4 regions of the Enterobacter sp. C4G1 genome follow, and region 2 is predicted to be linked to each of the others. Evidence: predicted binding sites of a transcription regulator. Region 2 holds the regulator's gene; each other region holds the start of a gene.
The links. Region 2 encodes PhoB, which activates phosphate uptake and scavenging genes when phosphate is short. Its sites were predicted from a motif close to CTGTCATAAAACTGNCNNAT; they were not measured.
Positions count from the first base shown of each region.

Region 1: the regulator PhoB is predicted to act here: its motif matches at 2,840-2,859, upstream of pstS (phosphate ABC transporter substrate-binding protein PstS).
Region 3: the regulator PhoB is predicted to act here: its motif matches at 2,587-2,606, upstream of opgB (phosphatidylglycerol--membrane-oligosaccharide glycerophosphotransferase).
Region 4: the regulator PhoB is predicted to act here: its motif matches at 1,808-1,827, upstream of uvrB (excinuclease ABC subunit UvrB).

Region 1 is NZ_JBQVVV010000001.1:1,098,267-1,104,285, reverse strand. It holds gene pstA (phosphate ABC transporter permease PstA) at 1-624, opposite strand, end outside; gene pstC (phosphate ABC transporter permease PstC) at 624-1,583, opposite strand; gene pstS (phosphate ABC transporter substrate-binding protein PstS) at 1,712-2,752, opposite strand; gene glmS (glutamine--fructose-6-phosphate transaminase (isomerizing)) at 3,074-4,903, opposite strand; gene glmU (bifunctional UDP-N-acetylglucosamine diphosphorylase/glucosamine-1-phosphate N-acetyltransferase GlmU) at 5,058-6,019, opposite strand, start outside.
Region 2 is NZ_JBQVVV010000001.1:2,095,092-2,101,110, reverse strand. It holds gene brnQ (branched-chain amino acid transporter carrier protein BrnQ) at 1-455, opposite strand, end outside; gene phoR (phosphate regulon sensor histidine kinase PhoR) at 865-2,160, opposite strand; gene phoB (phosphate response regulator transcription factor PhoB) at 2,182-2,871, opposite strand; gene sbcD (exonuclease subunit SbcD) at 3,059-4,264, shown strand; gene sbcC (exonuclease subunit SbcC) at 4,261-6,019, shown strand, end outside.
Region 3 is NZ_JBQVVV010000001.1:1,714,607-1,720,625, reverse strand. It holds gene ACT9TW_RS08295 (MarR family winged helix-turn-helix transcriptional regulator) at 1-66, shown strand, start outside; gene ACT9TW_RS08290 (organic hydroperoxide resistance protein) at 151-579, shown strand; gene dnaT (primosomal protein DnaT) at 703-1,248, shown strand; gene dnaC (DNA replication protein DnaC) at 1,245-1,982, shown strand; gene ACT9TW_RS08275 (DUF2501 domain-containing protein) at 2,069-2,551, shown strand; gene opgB (phosphatidylglycerol--membrane-oligosaccharide glycerophosphotransferase) at 2,821-5,112, shown strand; gene ACT9TW_RS08265 (EAL domain-containing protein) at 5,296-5,931, shown strand; gene ACT9TW_RS08260 (helix-turn-helix transcriptional regulator) at 5,932-6,019, shown strand, end outside.
Region 4 is NZ_JBQVVV010000001.1:2,472,606-2,478,624, forward strand. It holds gene bioD (dethiobiotin synthase) at 1-622, shown strand, start outside; gene ACT9TW_RS11900 (ABC transporter ATP-binding protein) at 585-1,307, opposite strand; gene uvrB (excinuclease ABC subunit UvrB) at 2,059-4,074, shown strand; gene yvcK (uridine diphosphate-N-acetylglucosamine-binding protein YvcK) at 4,749-5,657, opposite strand; molybdenum cofactor riboswitch at 5,884-6,018, shown strand; gene moaA (GTP 3',8-cyclase MoaA) at 6,006-6,019, shown strand, end outside.

The sequences.
Region 1 (6,019 bases), 1.0 Mb from region 2:
GGAGATTGACGCTTTCAGCGTAATCGCGGAGATCATTTTCCATTTTGGTGTTCCCAGTGCATAGGCCGCTTCACGCAGGCTATCAGGCACCAGTTTCAGCATGTTTTCGGTGGTACGGATGACGATGGGCACCTGCAACAGCGCCAGCGCAATAACGCCAGCCCAGCCGGAGAAGTGTTCCATCTGCGCCACCACAATGGTGTAAACGAACAGGCCGACCACGATAGAAGGTGCAGAGAGCAGAATGTCGTTAATGAAGCGAATCACTTCTGCAAGCCAGGATTTACGACCATATTCTGCCAGGTAGATCCCCGCCATAATGCCAAGCGGTGTCCCAACGACCGTAGCCCACAGGATCAACAGGCCGCTGCCCGCCAGGGCGTTCGCCAGGCCGCCACCCGCGGTGTTCGGTGGTGGCGTCATTTCGGTAAACAGCGCCAGTGACATACCGTCAATACCGCGCACAACGGTAGAGAAGAGGATCCAGACCAGCCAGAACAGACCGAATGCCATCGTCGCCATAGAGAGCGTCAGCGCAATACGGTTTTTCACTCGGCGCTTGGCCTGCATTTTGCGGCGGGATTCCGCCAGCTCAGCGGTGCTTTGCATTTCGAGAGTCGCCATTAACGTGCCCCCTCGTTCTTAGCCAAACGCATAATCATCAGCTTGGAAATCGCCAGAACAATGAAGGTGATAACAAACAGAATCAGACCCAGTTCCATCAGAGCAGCAACGTGCAGCCCGGATTCCGCCTCAGCAAATTCGTTAGCCAGGGCTGATGTAATGCTGTTACCTGGCATGTAGAGCGATGCGCTGTCGAGCTGGTAGGTATTACCGATGATAAAGGTCACCGCCATGGTTTCTCCCAGTGCACGACCTAATCCCAACATAACACCACCGATCACCCCATTTTTGGTGAACGGAAGAACAATGCGCCAGATAACTTCCCAGGTGGTGCAGCCGATGCCGTAAGCCGACTCTTTCATCATCACCGGGGTTTGTTCGAAGACATCGCGCATAACGGCCGCAATGTACGGAATAATCATGATGGCGAGGATCACACCCGCAGCCAGAATACCGATACCGAATGCCGGGCCAGAGAACAGCGCCCCCACAAACGGGATAGAGGACAGGACATTGCCCACCGGCTCCTGGAAGTATTTCGCAAACAGCGGAGCAAAGATAAACAGGCCCCACATGCCGTACACGATACTCGGGATAGCCGCCAGCAGTTCGATGGCGATACCAAGCGGACGCTTCAGCCAGTTAGGCGCCAGTTCCGTCAGGAACAGGGCAATACCAAAACTGACCGGAACAGCGATCAGCAGAGCAATGAACGAGGTCACCAGCGTGCCGTAAATCGGCACCAGCGCACCGTAGATGTCGTTCGGTGCATCCCACTCTTTCGTCCACAGGAAAGAGAATCCAAATTTCTGGATGCTCGGCCAGGATGAGAAAATCAGGGACACGATAATGCCGCCCAGCAGCAATAGCACAATCAGCGCAGCCAGTTTTACCAGCGCGCTGAAAATCATGTCACCTTTTTTACCCGGAGGGTTAAATGCAGGCTTGGTTGCAGCCATAAATCACTCTTCTGTTTGAGACGTTTTTACGAATATGCCCGGTGGTGCTGACGCTTACCGGGCCTACAGAGTAAACCGTAGGGCGGGTAAGCGCAGCGCCACCCGCCATCTTCGTTAAATATATCCTGTTAGTACAGCGCTTTACCGCTGCTGTCTTTCACGTTGGTCTTCCATGCAGCACGAATCTGCTCAACCACGCTATCCGGCAGGCTGGCGTAATCCAGGTCGTTAGCCTGTTTGTTGCCGTTTTTGTATGCCCAGTCGAAGAACTTCAGCACTTCAGTACCCTGCTCAGGTTTCTTCTGCTCTTTGTGAACCAGAATGAACGTGGTAGAGGTGATTGGCCATGCGCCTTCTCCTTTCTGGTTAGTCAGATCCTGTGCAAAGGATTTGCTCCAGTCAGCGCCTTTAGCAGCGTTAGCAAAGTTCTCTTCAGTCGGGCTTACTGGCTTGCCGTCAGCAGACAGCAGCTTGGTGTAAGCCAGGTTGTTCTGCTTAGCGTAAGCGTATTCTACATAACCGATAGAGCCTGGCAGACGCTGTACGAATGCCGCGATACCGTCGTTACCTTTACCGCCCAAACCGGTTGGCCAGTTAACGGTAGAGCCAGAACCGACTTTAGATTTCCACTCTTCGTTCACTTTCGCCAGGTAGCTGGTGAAGACGAAAGAGGTACCAGAACCATCTGCGCGGCGAACCACAGCGATGTTCTGAGAAGGCAGTTTCAGGCCTGGGTTGAGTTTAGCAATGGCTTCGTCATCCCATTTTTTGATTTTGCCCAGGTAGATGTCACCCAGTGTTTTGCCGTCCAGCACCAACTCACCAGACTTCACGCCCGGCAGGTTGATTGCCAGAACCACACCACCGATAACGGTAGGGAACTGGAACAGGCCTTCCTGAGCCAGTTTTTCATCAGTCAGTGGAGCATCTGATGCGCCGAAATCAACGGTGTTAGCGGTAATTTGTTTAACGCCACCGGAGGAGCCGATACCCTGGTAGTTAACCTTGTTACCCGTTTCTTTCTGGTAAGTATCCGCCCATTTGGCATACACCGGCGCAGGGAAGGTTGCACCGGCACCAGTCAGGCTTGCCTCTGCGAATACAGAGAAAGCGCTCAGAGATAAGGTCGCGGCGACAACAGTTGCGACAGTGGTACGCATAACTTTCATAATGTCTCCTGCAAGATTTTCGTAAATCGTTGTTTAGTGGCTACGATGAGCAAAATAGGACAAACAGGTGACAGATAAATGTACGAATTATGACAGTTTTATGACAACAAAAGTTTAACTTAAAAGTCAGTAAAAATTATCAAACGTATCAATTAGATAGCCACAAACATGACAGTATGTTTTCAGTAATATTTTCTTTATGTGACACTGAAAAAAGTAGCTGAAGATGACAGATTGTCATAAATAAAAATGGGAAAGAATTGATTAAAAACAAACCAGGAAGGGTAAAAAAGCTCCACCCGAAGGTGGAGCCTGAGATGATTATTCAACCGTCACAGATTTCGCCAGGTTACGTGGCTGGTCAACGTCGGTGCCTTTGATAAGCGCAACGTGATAAGCCAGTAATTGCAGCGGAACGGTGTAGAAGATAGGTGCAATCACCTCTTCCACATGCGGCATCTCGATGATGTGCATGTTGTCGTTGCTGGTGAAACCGGCATCCTTATCAGCAAAGACGTACAGTACACCGCCACGGGCGCGCACTTCTTCAATGTTGGACTTCAGTTTTTCCAGCAGTTCGTTGTTTGGCGCAACGACGATAACCGGCATATCCGCATCAATCAGCGCCAGAGGGCCGTGTTTCAGCTCACCTGCCGCATAGGCTTCTGCGTGGATGTACGAGATCTCTTTCAGCTTCAGCGCGCCTTCCAGCGCAATCGGATACTGATCGCCACGCCCCAGGAACAGCGCGTGATGTTTGTCAGAGAAATCTTCCGCAAGCTGCTCAATACGTTTGTCCTGAGACAGCATCTGCTCAATACGGCTCGGCAAAGCCTGCAAACCATGAACAATGTTCTGCTCAACAGCGGCATCCAGCCCTTTCAGACGCGCCAGTTTCGCCACCAGCATCAGCAGCACTGTCAGCTGCGTAGTGAAGGCTTTCGTCGATGCGACACCAATTTCCGTGCCCGCGTTGGTCATCAGCGCAAGATCGGATTCGCGTACCAAAGAAGATCCCGGCACGTTACAAATCGCCAGAGAGCCAAGATAGCCCAGCTCTTTGGACAGACGCAGCGCCGCCAGGGTATCCGCCGTTTCACCAGACTGGGAAAGGGTGATCATCAGGCTGTTACGGCGCACTGCGGATTTGCGGTAGCGGAATTCAGAGGCGATTTCCACATCGCATGGCACATCCGCCAGCGATTCAAACCAGTAGCGCGACACCATACCGGAGTTATACGACGTCCCGCAGGCGACGATCTGAATATGCTCAACCTTCGACAGCAGCTCGTTCGCCTTGTCGCCCAATTCGCTCAGATCCACCACGCCGTGGCTAATACGCCCGGTCAGGGTGTTTTTGATGGCGTTCGGCTGCTCGTAAATCTCTTTCTGCATGTAGTGACGGTAAGCGCCTTTATCGCCTGCGTCGTATTGCAGGTTGGATTCAATTTCCTGGCGATTGATCTGCGTACCGGCTTTATCAAAGATAGACACGGAACGGCGCGTCACTTCAGCGATATCGCCCTCTTCCAGGAAGATAAAGCGACGGGTCACTGGCAGCAGTGCCAGCTGATCGGATGCGATGAAGTTTTCACCCATGCCAAGGCCGATAACCATTGGGCTACCGGAGCGTGCAGCAAGCAGTGTGCTCGGGTCACGGGAATCCATGATAACCGTCCCGTATGCACCGCGCAGCTGAGGAATAGCACGCAGCACCGCATCACGCAGCGTGCCGCCCTGTTCCAGTTCCCAGTGAACCAGGTGAGCAATAACTTCGGTGTCGGTTTCAGACACGAAGGTATAACCGCGTGTTTTCAGCATTTCACGGAGTGGTTCGTGGTTTTCGATAATGCCGTTATGCACCACCACAATGTGTTCAGACACATGCGGGTGTGCGTTACCTTCGGAGGGTTCGCCATGCGTCGCCCAGCGAGTATGCGCAATACCGGTACCGCCGTGCAGCGGGTGTTCTTCCGCCGCTTGCGCCAGGATCTGCACTTTACCCAGACGACGCAAACGGGTCATTTGACCTTCAGCATCCACCACAGCCAGACCAGCAGAGTCATAGCCACGGTATTCCAGACGACGTAAACCTTCGAGAAGGATTTCAGCAATATCACGCTGCGCAACTGCTCCAACAATTCCACACATAGTTAGATTTCCTGATTATGGCGCTATGCCATGCGTTGTCGCTGACCTGTTGTTGCCCTTTTCGGGCGCCCCGAGCCTTGTAGAGAGTGGGGTTATATTTATGGGTACTGCTTATGGGAGGGGGATTATATTATCCCCTCGTCCCGAAAATCTGTTACTTCTTCACCGGGCGTTTCCAGCCCTGCTTGTGAACCTGCGGCACACGGCTTAACACCAGCTCGTTATCAGCCACATCACGCGTGACAGTCGTTCCTGCGGCAATAGTTACGCCATTACCAACGGTAACAGGCGCCACCAGCTGCGTATCAGAGCCGACAAACACATCATCACCAATGATGGTTTTAAACTTATTAGCACCGTCGTAGTTACAGGTGATCGTTCCTGCACCAATATTCACGTTATCGCCAATCTCCGCATCGCCCAGATAGGTCAAATGACCGGCTTTAGAGCCTTTACCCAGCCGCGCTTTTTTCATTTCGACGAAGTTACCCACGTGCGCGCCTTCCAGCAGCTCAGCGCCAGGGCGCAGGCGCGTAAACGGACCAATGGTGCACGCCGCTTCCAGATGGGCATCTTCTACCACGCTGTATGGGCTGATTTCGCAGTTATCACCAATGACGCTGTTCTTAATCACGCAACCCGTGCCAATTTTAACGCCATGGCCAAGGGTCACGTTGCCTTCAAGGATAACGTTAGTATCAATCTCAACATCGCGCCCGTGAGACAAGGTGCCGCGCAGATCAAAACGCGCTGGATCGCTCAGCATAACGCCTGCAAGCAGCAGTTTTTCCGCCTGCTCAGACTGATAAATACGCTCAAGGCGGGAAAGTTGCAGCCGGTTGTTTACACCATCGGTTTCGCTGATGCGAGCCGGGTGTACAGCGGCAATTTCACGGCCTTCATGGTACGCCAGGGCAATAATATCCGTGATGTAATACTCACCCTGCGCGTTGTTGTTGGTCAGTTTCGACAGCCAGCGTTTCATATCTGCGCCGTTGGCAATCAGGATGCCGGTATTGATTTCCTGGATCTGACGCTGGGCGTCGCTGGCATCTTTATGCTCAACAATACCCGTTACGTTGCCATTTTCACGGGTAATTCGGCCATAGCCGCTCG
Region 2 (6,019 bases):
GCCAGGAAGTTCCCCACGGTATCCAGCAGCTTGCCCGGATAAAGAGAAACCAGAATGACAATCGCGAAGTACACCAGGCTGTAGATAAACAGCGGCATCGCACCGTCGCCGGTCAGCGGAGCAATCCCCACTTCAAAAGAGACCGTTGCCGTACGCGGGGTCGCAAACAGTGGGCCAACAGCCAGATAGCAGACCGTCGCCAGCAGAACGCCAGCCACTTTACCGATCGGTGTGCTGAGGCTATCAACGCCGCCGCCGACTTTCGCCAGCGCAACGATGGTCAGTACCGGTAGACCCACGGCAGTAATCAGGAAACCAAACGCAGCAGTCCAGACGTGTTCACCCGCCTGTAAGCCGACCATTGGAGGGAAAATGATGTTGCCTGCGCCAACGAACAGCGCAAATGTCATAAAGCCCAGCGCGATGATGTCACGCGATTTTAAGTGATGGGTCATAAAACCTTACTGCCTGTGGATGTGGTGTTGAAAACGTTGAGATTTTCGCCATCCCTGACGGGACAATACAGCGGAAAATTTGCTCAATTTCAGCGGGATATTCTCCCGTCCTGGCGTGGAGAAGAATAGTTTTTCGATTTACCACGCAAATACAGTCGGTCTGACAGTATCTGGGGGGCAATTTAAACGCTTATAACGTTTAAAGGCAAGGTGGGATCGTAAAACCAGAACAATATGCCATCATGAAAAAACAGACCAGCACAATACGCTATTTATAAGAAAAACCCATGGCTAATCATGCGAACAAAAAAGCATCAGGCGTATAAAATTCACTCAGGCTTTACTTGACCGCAAAGCAAACGGGCCAGCAATGGCTGGCCCGTGGAAAGGAAAAATGACACGCCTGTTGTCAGGCAATTTTTTTGGCAATTAATCGTTCCGGGATAACGAAACTGAAACGGGTTCCTTTCCCCAGCGTGCTCTGAATATCGAGACGGCTTTCATGGTGATTGACCGCATGTTTCACAATCGCCAGCCCCAGACCGCTTCCTCCGGTCTGTCGCGAGCGTGCTTTATCCACACGATAGAAGCGTTCAGTCAGGCGAGGCAGGTGTTCCGGCGAAATCCCCGGCCCGTTGTCCTCAACGCTAAACTCCGCACCTGTCGGGGTATGTTGCCAGCGCACCACAATATGCGTCCCTTCTGGCGTGTGATTTACCGCGTTATAGACCAGGTTAGAAATGGCGCTACGCAGCTCATCCTCGCTGCCCAGTACTTTCAGGCCATTATCAACCTCAAAGGTCAGTAGATGTTTTTTATGGCTCAAGGTCTGCGCTTCGCGTTCTACAACGCGCAGCATCATCGGCACGTCGATAGTGTCATTCAACGCAAGCGTCGGGGCGGCCTCTATTTTCGATAACGTCAGAAGCTGTTTCACCAGCCCTTCCATCCGGTGCGTTTGCTCACGCATGGTATGCAGCGCTTTTTCGCGTGGCGCCCCTTCCAGCGTTTGCTCCTGCATCATCTCCAGATAGCCCTGCAGCACCGTTAACGGCGTGCGCAGCTCGTGGCTGACGTTAGCAAAGAAATTACGTCGCGCCCCTTCCAACTGGTGCATCTGCGTTACGTCACGCGCAACCATTAACCACTGCTGGTCGCTGTAAGGCATCACTCGGATCTCAAGGTGACGACCATTGTTCAGTTTCAGATTATGCGGGCGGGTAAAGTCGCGTTTTTTCAGATACAGCGTAAATTCGGGGTAACGCAGAAGGTTAAGGATATTCTGGCCATTATCATCCGGCCAGCGCAGGCCAAGCAGCTGTTGCGCCAGGCCATTACACCAGAAGATAGTCCCTTCTTCGGTGGTCAGAATCACCGCATCCGGCAGAGACTCCGCGCCACTGCGAAAACGTTTGATCAGGCTACCCAGCTCACGACGGCGCTTTTTATTACGCATCTGCATCTGGTGCAGGCCGTAGAGTAACGGCTCCCAGCTTCCGCTTCCCGGCGGAGGCGTCATACTGCGGTCAACCCACAGCCACCAGGAAAGGCGCAGTAAATTCCAGAAATGCCAGATCAGCAGCCCGGTGACCGCTGCCAGTAAAAACCACGGCAAGTGTCCCACAGATGCCCCCAGAATGAGGGCCGGGATACAACAAAGAATGAGTTCAAAAACGAGCCTTTTCCATGACAGACGTTCCAGCACGCGTCACACTCCTGTCATTGTTCAGAAACGGGTCGAAAAACGATAACCCGTGCCGCGGACCGTCTGCACCATACGATCGTGGCCGCTCAGTTCCAGCGCTTTACGCAAGCGGCGAATATGGACATCAACCGTCCGGTCTTCGACATAGACGTTAGTCCCCCAGACGTTATTCAGCAACTGCTCACGGCTATAGACACGCTCAGGGTGGGTCATAAAGAAATGCAACAACTTGAATTCGGTCGGCCCCATATCGAGTGGGTTTTCGCCGGTCATCACCCGGTGTGACGTTGGATCAAGACTTAAGCCCTGCATCTCAATCACCTCTTCCACCGCCATCGGCGAAATACGGCGCATCACCGCTTTAATACGGGCGACCAGTTCTTTAGGAGAGAATGGTTTAGTGATGTAATCGTCAGCGCCTGTTTCCAGACCGCGCACACGATCTTCTTCTTCACCGCGCGCCGTGAGCATGACAACCGGAATATCGCGGGTCATCGCTTCACGTTTAATGTGTTTGATGAACTGCAATCCCGAGCCGCCAGGCAGCATCCAGTCAAGCAAAATCAAATCAGGCCAGGGTTCGTTAAGTTGATTCACCGCGCTGTCATAATCTTCAGCTTCTACCGGCTGAAAGCCATTTTGTTCGAGCACGAAGCACACCATTTCACGGATCGGAGCTTCATCTTCTACGACCAGAATACGTCTCGCCATACTTTGCCCTGTCTTATCTTATTTAAGTTACAAGTTTGTAATGCGGCGTCATTATGCGTCAGATTTATGACAGATTTATGAAAAACATTACCACTATAAATGGCAAACTGTTGTTTTATTACAGCGGTTATTTTCCGTTCTCTGAAAGTTTATAATCCTATCCTCATTTTTTTGCCACGGAACCGTTATGCGCATACTTCACACCTCGGACTGGCATCTGGGTCAAAATTTTTACAGCAAAAGCCGCGCCGCAGAACATGAAGCCTTCCTGAACTGGCTGCTGGAAACTGCTCAGTCGCATCAGGTTGATGCCATCATCGTTGCCGGGGATATTTTTGATACCGGGCAACCGCCAAGCTATGCACGCGAACTGTATAACCGTTTTGTCGTTAACTTACAGCAAACCGGCTGTCATTTGGTGATTGTTGCGGGTAACCACGACTCCGTGGCAACGCTGAATGAATCCCGCGATATTCTCGCGTTCCTCAACACGACGGTCGTCGCCAGCGCCAGGCACGCACCGCAGATCCTGAAAAAACGCGACGGGACGCCGGGTGCGGTACTGTGTCCGGTGCCTTTTTTACGTCCGAGAGATATCGTTCAGAGCCAGGCCGGGCTTTCCGGCGGTGAAAAGCAGCAGCACCTGTTGCAGAGCATAACCGACTACTACCACCAGCAGTATGAAGCAGCCTGCGCCCTTCGCGGTAAACAGGCGATTCCCGTGATTGCCACCGGGCATCTGACCACCGTTGGCGCCAGTAAAAGTGACGCTGTACGTGACATTTATATCGGCACACTCGATGCTTTCCCGGCGCAAAACTTCCCGCCTGCGGATTACATCGCTCTGGGGCATATTCACCGCGCGCAGATGATTGGCGGCAGCGAACATATTCGCTATTGCGGCTCCCCGATTTCCCTGAGTTTTGACGAGACGGGCAAAGCCAAATCCGTGCATCTGGTGACGTTTACCGCTGGCAAACTTAGCGTCGTCGATACGCTGGAGGTTCCGGTCACCCAACCGCTCGCGGTACTCAAAGGCGACCTGGCGGCCATCACCACTCAGCTTGAGCAGTGGCGCGGCGCGGCGCAAGAACCACCGGTCTGGCTGGATATCGAAATCACCACCGATGAATATCTGCATGATATGCAGCGTAAAATTCAGGCCTTAACGGAAGATTTGCCCGTCGAGGTGCTGCTGGTGCGCCGTAGCCGCGAACAGCGCGAGAAAATTCTGTTGAGCGCTCAGCGCGAAACGCTCAGCGAGCTGAAGGTCGAAGAGGTTTTTGAACGCCGGTTGGCCCAGGAAGAAATGGACGATGCAAAACGCGCCCGGCTGAACGAGCTGTTCGCCCATACGCTGCACTCACTGAATGACGAGGAAGAGAACGCATGAAAATCCTGAGCCTGCGTCTGAAAAACCTCAACTCACTCAAGGGTGAGTGGAAAATCGATTTTACCGCTGAGCCTTTTGCCAGCAACGGGCTGTTTGCTATAACCGGTGCCACCGGAGCGGGTAAAACCACGCTGCTGGATGCCATTTGCCTTGCGCTGTACCACGAAACGCCGCGCCTGCAAAAAGTCTCTCAGGCGCAAAATGACCTGATGACGCGCGATACCGCCGAGTGTCTGGCGGAAGTAGAGTTCGAAGTAAAAGGCACGGCTTACCGCGCGTTCTGGAGCCAGAACCGGGCGCGTAACCAGCCAGACGGCAACTTACAGGCCCCGCGCGTGGAGCTGGCGCGCTGTGAAGACGGTAAAATCCTTGCCGATAAAGTGACGGACAAGCTTGAACAAACCGCTGCCCTGACGGGCCTGGATTACGATCGTTTTACCCGCTCGATGCTGCTCTCTCAGGGGCAATTTGCTGCCTTTCTTAATGCGAAACCCGGCGATCGCGCCGAGCTACTCGAAGAACTCACCGGCACCGAGATCTACGGCCAGATTTCAGCGCGAGTATATGAACAACACAAAGCGGCCCGCAGCGCCCTGGAGATGTGCGAGGCCCAGGCTGCTGGCGTGGTGCTGTTGAGTGAAGAGCAGCAACAGCAGTTGCAGCAAAGTTTGCAGGTACTTACTGACGAAGAGAAAGCCCTGCTGGCGCAACAGCAGAGTCAACAGCAAACCTTTCAGTGGCTTACGCGTCATGACGAGTTGCTGCGCGAACAACAACACGCCACGGCGTTGCAGCAGCAGGCGCAGCAGGCACTGGCTGATGCCGGGCCAGAGCTGGCAAAACTTCAGCTGGCGCAGCCTGCCGCCGCGCTGCGTCCGCTCTGGGAGAGCCAGCGCGAGCAGACCACTCGCCTTGCGCAGACACAGCAGCAAATTGTTGAAGTAAATACTCGCTTACAGGCAAGAAACGCACAGCGGGCGCGAGTGCGCAACGGCGCGTTACGCACTCGCGAACAACTGCAAACTGACCTGACAACGCTCGCCCAGTGGCTTGCCGGGAACGAGCGTTTTCGCCAGTGGGGCCAGGAAATTGCCGGATGGCGTGCCCATTTCACCCAGTTGAGTCGTGATAAACATCAGCTTGTTGCACTCACCGCCCGCCTTGCGGAACTGCGTCAAAAACTGGCCGGTTTGCCGGTGAGCAGCCTGACGCTGACGACCGAAGAGGTTGCGGTGGCGATGGAGCAGCAAGCCCAGTCGCGCACCGCACGCCAGCGCCTGACAACACTCCACGCGCGCTATCAACCACTGCAAAAACGTCTGGCACAATATGGCGAAAGCGTGCAAAAAGCCCAGGCTGACCAGGCGAGACTCAACGACACCCTTGCGCTGCGCAGGCAGCAATACAAAGAAAAAAACCAGCACTATCTGGATGTCGAACAGCTTTGCAGACAAGAAGAGAAAATCAAAAGTCTGGAAGCCGAACGCGCCCAGTTACAGGCCGGGCACCCTTGCCCGCTGTGCGGTTCAACAACGCATCCGGCGGTAACGGAATATCAGGCGCTGGAACTCAGTGCCAACCAGCGTCGCCGCGACGAGCTGGCAAAAGAGGTCGCGGCGCTGAAAGAGGAAGGTTTGTTGGTTCTGGGGCAGGTTAACGCCCTGACCCAACAGATCCAGCGCGAATCCGCTGAGGTGCAAACCTTATCCCAGGAAGAGCAATCACTTACTAACGAATGGCAAGAGGTGTGCGGCA
Region 3 (6,019 bases), 380 kb from region 2:
ACCGCCACCCTGGCAGGGCTTAAGCAACAGCTTGAACTTTTCCGCCAACAGCTACAGCGCGCGTAAGGCTATACTTTACGCGTATTTATTTACACATATATATCGCACGCTATTTAATAGTACATATAAATGCAAGATGAGGAACCTGCCATGTCTTTAGAAAAAGTTGTCTACACTGCCAAAGCAAAAGCAACCGGAGGCCGCGATGGCCGTGCAACCTCCTCCGACGGCGTACTGGATGTAAAACTGGGCGTGCCAAAAGAGATGGGCGGCATGGGTGGCGAAGTCACCAACCCGGAACAACTTTTCGCAGCCGGCTATTCTGCCTGCTTCCTGGGTGCGATGAAGTTCGTTGCTGCCCGCGATAAATTCTCCCTGCCGAAAGACGCGTTTATCGAAGGCGAAGTAGGTATTGGCCCGCTGCCAACCGGTTTTGGTATCGAAGCGAAACTCAACATTCACGTTGAAGGTATGGATGCAGCCGAAGCGAAAAAACTGGTCGATGCTGCACACATTGTTTGCCCGTACTCTAACGCCACTCGCGGCAATATCGACGTGACGTTGAATATCATCGCGTAATCCCGACCGATTCCCTCTCCCTGCCGGGAGAGGGTGACCTATACTTTCCCCCTCCATCCCCTCTTCCTCTCTGTGCTACCATAAGCCCATATCACGCCCGTAGTAATCAGTAGAGAAAGTGTTATGTCTTCCAGAATCCTGACCACCAGCATTGCGGGTATCGATGCATTTATGCACGATCCCCGTGGTGTACTGACCAACGCCGAAAACGGCACGCTCGCGGTATTCGCTGATAACGCACCGGCGTTTTATGCGATCACGCCTGAACGTCTGGCACAGTTGTTGGATCTCGAAGCTCGCCTGTCGCGCCCGGTGAGCGATGTGACGCTGGATACTCAGTTCTTTGAAGAGCCAGGAAGCGCCCCGGTCGCCGTGCCGATGGGGAAATTTGCCATGTACGGCGGATGGCAACCTGACGCCGACTTCCAGCGTCAGGCCGCGTTATGGGGGATTGCGCTCGCGCAAACAGTCACCCCCGAAGAGCTGGCGGCTTTCACCGCCTACTGGCAGGCAGAAGGCAAAGTGTTCCACCATGTTCAGTGGCAGCAAAAACTTGCGCGCAGCATTCAGATGAACCGCGCCAGTAACGGCGGTCAGCCAAAGCGCGATATCAACGCCTTTTCAGAACCAGACAAACAGATCCCCAATGGATTCCGAGGTGCTAAATGAAAAACGTCGGCGACCTGATGAAACGTCTGCAAAAAATGATGCCTGCCAACGTCAAACCCGCGTTTACGACAGGTGAAGAACTGCTGGCATGGCAGAAAGAGCAAGGAGAGATCCGCGCCGCCGCCCTCGCCCGCGAAAACCGGGCCATGAAAATGCAGCGCACGTTCAACCGCTCCGGCATCCGCCCGCTGCACCAGAACTGCTCGTTTGATAACTACAAAGTGGAGTCGCAGGGGCAGATGAGCGCCCTGGCCGCCGCACGCCAGTATGTAGACGAATTCGACGGTAACATCGCCAGCTTTATTTTTAGCGGTAAGCCCGGCACCGGGAAAAATCATCTTGCCGCTGCCATCTGTAACGAGCTACTGCTGCGCGGTAAATCGGTGCTGATTATCACCGTGGCCGATATCATGTCCGCCATGAAAGACACCTTCAGCAATCGCGAAACCAGCGAAGAACAGCTGCTTAACGACCTGAGTAACGTCGATTTACTGGTCATTGATGAGATTGGCGTTCAGACCGAATCCCGCTATGAAAAGGTGATCATCAACCAGATTGTCGACCGCCGTTCCTCATCAAAACGCCCAACCGGAATGCTGACTAACCACAATATCGACGAAATGACCCGTCTGCTGGGTGAACGCGTCATGGATCGTATGAAGCTCGGTAACAGCCTGTATGTCATCTTTGACTGGGATAGTTATCGCAGCCGCGTTACCGGCAAAGAGTATTAGGAAATTTCCAGGAAATACCGGCGCGACAAGAGGTATATACTGGCTCCACTTTCGGCCCAAAACGGGCTTTGTTCGAGTAAGCAATTATGAAAAAACACGTTCTTCTCAGCACAGTATTAGGCGCGCTGATGGTATCCGGCGTTGCTCAGGCCGCATCATGGCAAGATTCACTCTCCAGCGCCGCGAACGAGCTGACCAAAGAGAGCAGCAGCTCTCAGGGTGGCCTGTCCGCCTCTTCCCTCACCAGCCTGTTAGGTAGCAGCACTCAGAGCCTGAGCGCGGGCACCATGAACAACGCGGCAGGTATTCTGGAATATTGTGCAAAGCAAAAGCTGGCTTCCATGACCGACACCCAGAACATTAAAAACCAGGTACTTGGCAAACTGGGTCTGGATACGCAAGAACAGAAACAAGATACCAACTACATGGACGGTATTCAGGGCCTGCTGAATGCGCAAAACGGCCAACAGCTTAACCTGAGCACCCTCGGCAACTCTTCGCTGGCGAAAGAAGTGAAAACCAAAGCCTGCGATCTGGTGCTGAAGCAGGGTATGAATTTCATCTCCTGATCGACCCCATTTTCTGCCACAACACGCCGCGTTTAATACGTTAGTCTTATAACGCGGCGTCAAATGAGCGTTTTCACCACCTGCCACAGTCTCAGCGTCCGCCAGTCAGGATGCGACCGCCTTCAAAAAAATGGTTTTCTAAACCAAATCCTAACAACAGCACATTTTAGTGACACTAAAATTGCAGCTAAGCGACATCGCAATTACATTGTAATACCAAAAAATAACCAGTTAGCCAGCTAAGCGTCTGGCGTCATGAGGATATGCTGTTGTCAGAGTTAATGTCCCTAACCCTTTTTCTTGCCTCCGTGGGCGTTTACGCCTGGAAAGCCGGTCGCAACACCTGGTGGTTTATCGCCACGCTGGTGGTGCTTGGCATTTTTATTGTTCTCAACATTACCTTGTATGCGAGCGATTACTTTACAGGCGACGGCATTAATGACGCGGTGCTTTATACTCTGACGAACAGCCTGACCGGCGCAGGTGTTGGTAAGTACATACTTCCAGGCCTGGGCATCGTGGTATCGCTGGTTGCTATTTTCAGCGCGCTCGCCTGGGTACTGCGTCGTCGTCGGCATCTTCCCCACCATTTTGGCTACAGCCTGCTGGCGCTATTTCTGGCACTGGCCTCAGTGGATGCCAGCCCGGCCTTCCACCAAATCACCGAGCTGGTCAAATCCCAGTCGCGCGATGGTGATCCTGATTTTGCTGCGTACTACAAAGAGCCGTCGAAGAAAATCGCCAGCCCGAAGCTCAATCTGGTCTACATCTACGGTGAAAGCCTGGAGCGTACCTACTTTGATAATGACGCGTTCCCGAACCTGACTCCCGATCTTGGCCCGCTGAAAGACGAAGGCCTTGATTTCAGCCACACCATGCAGTTACCCGGCACCGATTACACCATCGCCGGTATGGTCGCTTCCCAGTGTGGTATTCCGCTATTTGCCCCGTTTGAAGGCAACGCGTCGGCGTCCATGTCGAGCTTCTTCCCGCAGAATATCTGTCTTGGCGATATCCTGAAAAACTCCGGCTACGAAAACTATTTTGTGCAGGGAGCTAACCTGCGCTTTGCCGGGAAAGACGTGTTCCTGAAATCACACGGTTTTGATCATCTTTACGGCGCAGAAGAGTTAAAAACCACGGTAGCCGACCCTGCCTATCGTAACGACTGGGGCTTCTACGACGACACCGTACTGGATGAAACCTGGAAGAAATTCGAAGAACTGTCCCGCTCAGGCCAGCGCTTCTCGCTGTTCGCCCTGACGGTGGACACACACCATCCTGACGGATTTGTGTCCCGCACCTGTCAGCGCAAAAGCTACAATATCAACGGTAAAAACAATAAGTCCTTTAGCGCCGTGACGTGCAGCCAGGAACATATCGCCGCGCTGGTCGAAAAAATTAAAGCCTCACCCTATTTTAAAAACACGGTGATTGTTGTCTCTTCTGACCATCTGGCGATGAAAAACAGCGCATGGGATGAGCTCAACAAACAGGACCGCAGCAATCTGTTCTTCATTCTGCGTGGCGACCAGCCGCAGCAGGATGTAATTGCCACCAAGCGTAACTCGATGGATAACGGCGCCACCGTGCTGGATATCCTGGGCGGTGATAACTTTATTGGTCTGGGTCGTAGCACCCTGTCAGGACAGTCGCTGTCGGAAGTGTTCCTCAACATGAAGGAAAAAATCCTCGCGTGGAAGCCTGATATCATTCGCCTGTGGAACTTCCCGAAAGAGATGAAAGACTTCACCATCGATCAGCAGAAAGGCATGATTGCCTTCTCGGGCAGCCATTTCCGCCTGCCGTTGCTGCTTCGCGTGTCGGATAACCGTGTAGAGCCGCTGCCGGAAAGTGAATACTCAGCGCCACTGCGTTACCAGCTGGCCGATTTCGCCCCGCGCGATAACTTCGTCTGGGTAGATCAATGCTACAAAATGGGTCAGCTCTGGTCGCAGCCGCTGTCGCTCTCAACCGACTGGTGCGTCTCCCAGGGGCAGCTTGGCGGGGAACAGATCGTTCAGCACGTCGATAAAGCCCAGTGGAAAGGTAAAACCGCCTTTAAAGATACGGTCATCGACACAACCCGCTACCAGCGCAACGTCGATATGCTGAAAATCGTCGATAACGATATTCGTTACAAAGCCGACAGCTTTATCTTTAACGTGGCCGGTGCGCCGGAAGAGGTGAAGCAGTTCAGCGGGATCTCGCGCCCTGAGTCCTGGGGCCGCTGGTCCAATGCCCAGCTGGGTGATGAAGTGAAAATCGAATACGCCCATCCGCTACCGGAAAAATTCGATCTGGTGATCACCGCGAAGGCATTTGGCCCTAACGCCAATCACCCGATCCCGGTGCGGGTAGGTGATGCCGTTCAGGCGCTGACGCTCAGCAATGATGTCACCACCACCACGCTGCATTTCGACAACCCGTCGCGCAGCAATACCCTGGTGATTGCGCCGCCAGACCCGCAGTCCACCAACGAAGGCAATATCCTTGGCCACTCGCCGCGTAAGCTGGGAATCGGGATGGTAGAAATTAAAATTGTAAGCAACGAAGGCTAATCACACTCCGCGCCCGGCATCCTGTCGGGCGCACAAACGACCATTCAAAATCCTATAAAATATTTATAAATTAGATTAAAGCTCTTTATATAAGGCAAATCTATTTATAAATATCCTGAAAGACCCCCTCTCCCTACACTGCGTAACTCATCAATTCACGACGAGAACTCACGCAACCCTATCATGTTAACTGGCTACAAATTCGAATCCATCCGGACATTACATACTGAACATGTCATTGCCTGGGAAATGTTGTCCACGGCAAAACCGCACGTCAATCTTGAGCACTACTTCAGAACGATGTCCTTTGCACAGCGTAAACAGCATTTTTTTGCGCAGCTTCGCCACGCCATGAGTTGCAACGCGCGGAGGAAATATTATCTGAACGCCACCTCCGAACTGCTGCTGGAAGAGGAGTTCTACACCCGCCTGATTCTGGAAACTCCGCGCCCGGAAAAACTGGCCATCGAAGTGACCGATCTTGAACAGATTGTGCAACTCAACCCGAAGGACACCCACACCCTGCGCCAGCGGATAGCATCCCTGCGGCAGTGGGGTGTTGAGGTGTGGGCGGACGACGTCTTTGAGGCCATTTTGCCGCAGCTGCTGACCTGCCAGTTTTTATTCTACGGCGTAAAAATCGACAAATTGGATTTCTGGTCCGGCAGGACGGAAACAGAACACTTCCTGCACCTGACGCAACGCTGTAAATCGCTGGCCAGCAAAGTGCTGATTGAAGGCATTGAAACCTTTGCCGACTTCGCGCTTGCCCGCGCCAGCGCGGCGGATTACGGCCAGGGTTACCTGTGGAATAAGTAAATGAACCTGTCTCACACCACACGCGCCGATTATCAAATCATCATTCTGAGCGACAACTATTTCCTGTGGCTCGGCCTTAAAGCACTCA
Region 4 (6,019 bases), 380 kb from region 2:
GAATCTGCAAGGGTTTATCACCGCGGGCTACAAACCTGTGGCCTCGGGCAGTGAGATGACAACAGAGGGATTACGCAATACGGATGCGCTGGCGTTGCAACGTAACAGCAGCCTTACGCTGAGCTACTCGCAGGTGAATCCCTACACATTCGCCGAGCCAACCTCGCCGCACATCGTCAGTGCAGACGAAGGCCGGGCGATTGATTTCGCGGTGTTGTCGAAGGGATTACGCGCTCTGGAGCAACAGGCAGAGTGGGTACTGGTGGAAGGAGCTGGCGGCTGGTTTACACCACTTTCGGATCAACAAACCTTTGCCGATTGGGTACAGGCCGAACAGCTCCCGGTTATCCTGGTGGTGGGGGTGAAGCTTGGCTGCATCAACCACGCTATGCTGACTGCGCAGGCCATCCAGCAGGCGGGGTTGCGCCTGGCGGGCTGGATAGCCAACGATGTGGTCGCACCAGGCAGGCGTCATCAGGAATATCTGGCAACACTAAAACGCGTGCTGCCCGCGCCATGCCTGGGTGAGATCCCCTGGCTTGCTGAGGGGGCCGACAGTGCCGAAACTGGTCACTATCTGGATCTCAGCGTCTTGCCTCCAGTGTCATCCAGTGGGCAATAAGCTCATCATTCAGCTCGTTAACGTGGCCCTGTGCCACGTTACGCCCGCGATACAACATGCAGAAGCGGTCCGCAACCCGACGGATAAACGACAGCTGCTGCTCCGCTAACAGTACCGTCATACCCAGCTCACGGTTCAGCCTTATCAACAGTTGCCCAAGCTTCTGGGCAAAGCTCGGCCCTGCGCCGTGCATCGGTTCATCCAGAATCAACACCCGCGGGCGATTCACCAGGGCGTTGGCTATCGCCAGCTGATACTGAATATCGGGCGATAACCCGTTGGCGCGTGTCTGGCGCAGCGTATAGAGCTGCGGGAAAAGCGCGTAAACCTCGCTTTTGGCGGAGGCATCAGGCTTTCCCGTGGCCCGCATCGCGATATGCAGATTCTCTTCAATGGTCAACTGCGAGAAAATCCGTCTGTCCTGCGAGACGTAGCCAATGCCAGGTCGGTTTCTCTGTTCAGGTGGCTGGCTGAGCAGATCGCGCGGTGGTGCCCCCGCTTCATGCCAGATGATGGTTCCGCTCTCAACGGGTAAATTGCCCGCGATGCAGTTCATCAGCGTGGATTTCCCCATACCCGGCAGGCCAACGACCCCCGTACACAGGCCTGGCGGTAAATCTAAATCAACATTCCATAGCGTATGTTGGCTTCCGTAAAACTGATTAACTGCACGCAGACTCAACATATTTCTCTCCTTAAAAATCGATGTGGGTATGGCTCGTACGGATTGTGCAAAACTCCTGCCAGAACCGTTAAGTTGATTAAAAAAGAGACTTTTTTAGGAATGAGCCTGGGGCAAAGTAGGGATGCGGCACGGAATTGCACAGTGGCAGTGCTGGCGGTGTTGAGTTGTGGTGCAGCGATAAAATCACTGAATTGTGATTAAGATCTCACCAATCCGTTATGTCTGACGCAACTGATTATCATCAAAAAACAGCTATAAAATTTTTTTGTCACCCCACCGGTGGGAAAAACCGGGAATTAGCTGAGTGGCGGTCTATACGGGCTGGAAGCAGTTATCCACTATTCCTGTGGATAACCATGTGTATTAGAGTTAGAAAACACGCGATAAGCGAGAGAACACGCGGCTTACACCTGAATTGGTGCGAAACGCGGCTTTAGAAAATATCGGTTAAAAATCAAATTGTTATATAAAAGCAATTAGCGTAATGAAACTGTCACTGGTTGCCACAAAACTTTCATTACACGGCTTGACAAATGTTAAAAAAGAAAAAGTTCTGGGGATAACCCGGGTTCGCTGGTGTTTTATTTTGTCGCAGTCTAAATTTTGACCTGGATTACGCTAATCAATCGGACGCTACTCTAAATATCCTGACACGCCACTGGTTTTTCATCCAGTATTTTTTACTGGCAATCCTGGCAGCTGCGAGTAAAATTACTCACCTGCCGCTAATTACGTCATCAGGTCATCGCCCATGAGTAAACCGTTCAAATTGAATTCTGTTTTCAGCCCTTCAGGCGACCAGCCTGAGGCGATCCGTCGCCTGGAAGAGGGGCTGGAAGACGGTCTGGCACATCAGACGCTTCTGGGCGTTACCGGCTCGGGTAAGACCTTTACCGTTGCCAACGTCATTGCGGATCTCCAGCGCCCCACTATGGTGCTTGCCCCGAATAAAACCCTGGCGGCTCAGCTTTATGGTGAGATGAAAGAGTTCTTCCCGGAGAACGCGGTGGAGTACTTCGTTTCTTACTACGATTACTACCAGCCAGAAGCGTATGTCCCAAGCTCCGATACCTTTATCGAAAAAGATGCGTCGGTGAACGAACACATCGAACAAATGCGTTTGTCGGCAACCAAAGCGCTGCTGGAACGCCGCGATGTGATTGTGGTGGCTTCGGTGTCAGCTATCTACGGTCTGGGCGACCCGGACCTGTACCTGAAGATGATGTTGCACCTTACCCAGGGGATGATCATCGATCAGCGTGCGATTTTGCGCCGCCTGGCAGAGCTGCAATACACCCGCAACGACCAGGCCTTCCAGCGTGGTACGTTCCGCGTGCGCGGCGAAGTTATCGATATCTTCCCGGCAGAGTCAGACGATATTGCACTGCGTGTTGAACTGTTCGATGAAGAGGTTGAGCGGCTGTCGTTGTTTGACCCGCTGACCGGGCATGTGGAATCGGTCATTCAGCGTTTCACGGTTTACCCTAAAACGCACTACGTGACCCCGCGTGAACGTATTGTGCAGGCGATGGAAGATATTAAAGACGAGCTGGCAGACCGCCGTAAGGTGCTACTGGCGAATAACAAGCTGCTCGAGGAGCAGCGTTTAAGCCAGCGTACCCAGTTTGATCTGGAGATGATGAACGAGCTGGGTTACTGCTCCGGTATCGAAAACTACTCGCGCTTCCTCTCTGGCCGCGGGCCGGGCGAGCCACCGCCAACCCTGTTTGACTACCTTCCGGCGGACGGCCTGCTGGTGGTGGATGAATCCCACGTGACGATTCCGCAGATTGGCGGCATGTATCGCGGCGACAGGGCGCGTAAAGAGACGCTGGTAGAGTACGGTTTCCGCCTGCCATCAGCGCTGGATAACCGCCCGATGAAGTTTGAAGAGTTTGAAGCACTTGCTCCGCAAACTATCTACGTGTCGGCAACGCCGGGCAGCTATGAACTGGAGAAATCGGGCGACGAGGTGGTGGACCAGGTGGTGCGTCCTACCGGTCTGCTGGATCCGATTATCGAAGTACGCCCTGTTGCTACGCAGGTTGACGATCTTCTGTCTGAGATTCGTATCCGCGCTGCCATCAATGAACGCGTTCTGGTGACGACCCTGACCAAGCGCATGGCGGAAGACCTGACTGAATATCTTGAAGAACACGGTGAGCGCGTGCGGTATCTGCACTCGGATATCGATACCGTGGAGCGTATGGAAATTATCCGTGACCTGCGTCTGGGCGAGTTCGACGTACTGGTGGGGATCAACCTGCTGCGAGAAGGTCTGGATATGCCTGAAGTGTCGCTGGTCGCGATTCTGGACGCCGACAAAGAGGGCTTCCTGCGTTCTGAGCGTTCCCTGATCCAGACCATTGGCCGTGCCGCGCGTAACGTGAACGGTAAGGCGATCCTCTACGGCGATAAGATAACCCCATCGATGGCGAAAGCGATTGGTGAAACGGAACGTCGACGCGAGAAACAGCAGCGTTATAACGAAGAAAATGGTATTACGCCGCAAGGGCTGAACAAGAAGGTGGTGGATATTCTGGCGCTGGGTCAGAACATCGCCAAAACAAAAGCAAAAGGGCGGGGCAAGGCGCGTTCAGTGGTAGAAGAAGATACTGTCGTGCTGACACCAAAAGCGCTCCAGCAGAAAATTCATGAGCTGGAAGCGCAGATGATGCAACACGCGCAGAATCTGGAGTTTGAAGAGGCTGCGCAAATCCGTGACCAGCTGCATCAGTTGCGGGATCTGTTTATTGCGGCATCGTAACAAAAGCAAAATGGCAGCCAAAAGCTGTACTGCTTGTCAGTTAAGCACGGTGCATGATTCCGTTCACCTTAATATCAGCAGAAAATAATTCGTTCAGAACCTGTGAACGGGATAAGGGGGCCACCGCGGCCCCCTTATCAATCCCCGCGGCCCGCAATGAAATCGGTGCTTCGCACTGCGCTCACCTCCCGACCGTCTGCCTGCGGTTCGCCGATTTCTGCGGGACTCAACAACCGTGCCATTTTCAGGCCGCAGAGAAGGTTGAGGGTGCGTGAGTCCGGCTGAAAATCGCCGAAGCGTTTCCTGTAGGCCGGGGCGAGGCGCATGGATGCGCCGAGAGGGCGGATTTACAGGGACGTTACCTCCGCCCGTCCCCGATAAGCCGGAAGGAATAAGCTGAGGGTACCGCGAAGCGGTGATTTTCTTTGCCGGGAGCCCGGGTTGCCAGGGTAGCGGCGGTGAGCTACCCTGGCACGTTCACGGGTATTGTGGTGACAGAGTAGCAAAGAACATAAAGTGAACGGAATAACCACCACAGCCGTATGTTCCCCCTCACCCCAGCCCTCTCCCCAAAAAGGAGAGGGAGCCGTCCGTGCTCGTATTTTTTGTGGGGATCCCTCAACCCTGTGGGAGAGGGGCGGGGTGAGGGCACCAGACCGCACTGAAGCAAAACCTTAACCCAACGCCTGAATCGCCTTCTCCAGTGCTTCACGCAGCAGATGACGATCGTGGCGATACTGAATATCGCTGGCTTCCAGTGGCTCCTGCACCACGACGCGTGCGCCGATCCCCGACACATCAGCTTTCGGCCCAACCACAACCGCGTCGATGATTTTTTTCCCGACGTACTGCTCCATGATACCGAGCTTGTCCGCAAGCGTCAGGCTTGCTGCCGCCGGGCTCAGTTCACGCCCTAAATTACCGATATAGACCACCGGAGCTGGTGTTCTGCGCAGGGCCTGAGCCAGCTCTTTTACCAGCAGAATGGGCATCAGGCTGGTGTAAAAACTTCCCGGCCCAATCAGGATCAAATCCGCTTCGCCGATAGCATCGACGGCTTCACGCGTAGCGGGAACGCCCGGATATGTCATGAGCTCTTTCGGCGGCAGGGTCAGCTGGTCAATATTCACTTCGCCGTAAACTTCATGGCCTTCCACATCAATTGCCATCAAGTCGACCGGTTGTTCAGACATCGGAATCAGGAACGCATCAACTTTAAGCAGATTACGTATTAAATTGATGGCTTCAAGAGGACGCACGCTCAGGTGATCCAGCGCCTTTAACATCAGGTTTCCGAGGTTATGGCCAGAAAGTTCGCCATTACCGGCAAAACGGTACTCAAACATCGCTGACGCCACGCTCGGTTCGGTAATTAACTGATTTAAACAGTTACGCATATCGCCCCACGCGATACCGCCTTCCGAACGACGAATGCGCCCTGTAGAACCGCCGTTATCGGTTGTAGTGACTATCCCTGTAAGCCTGGATCCAAGAGAGGAAAGTGAAGACATCACCCGCCCCAGACCGTGGCCTCCGCCAAGAGCGACAACCCGATCAAGATCCGCAAAAGTGCGATTGCGCATACCTATTCCTTATCACGTTCGAACAGCGTAACAGTAACCTAACTACCCCTAAAAGACGATGCTTCACCCGGTGCAAAATGACGTATATCAATGCGAAAGTACCGTTTTTGCGTATTCTGTTACGAAAATGCACGATCATGTCGCTATATATGAAATTATATAGCGAAAACCGATAATGGCGAAGAGCTGATTTCCGCGCTACTATCGCCTTAACCACGTTTTCGAATTTGAAAACATACACTCTAGCCTTTGTGCCTGTGTCGAAAGATATGGCGCTCTGGCCGTGGCGGATTTGCCACCAGGGTACAGAAAGAAATGACTGTGCCTCCCGTATCTGGAAAGGTGTACATGGCTTCACAACT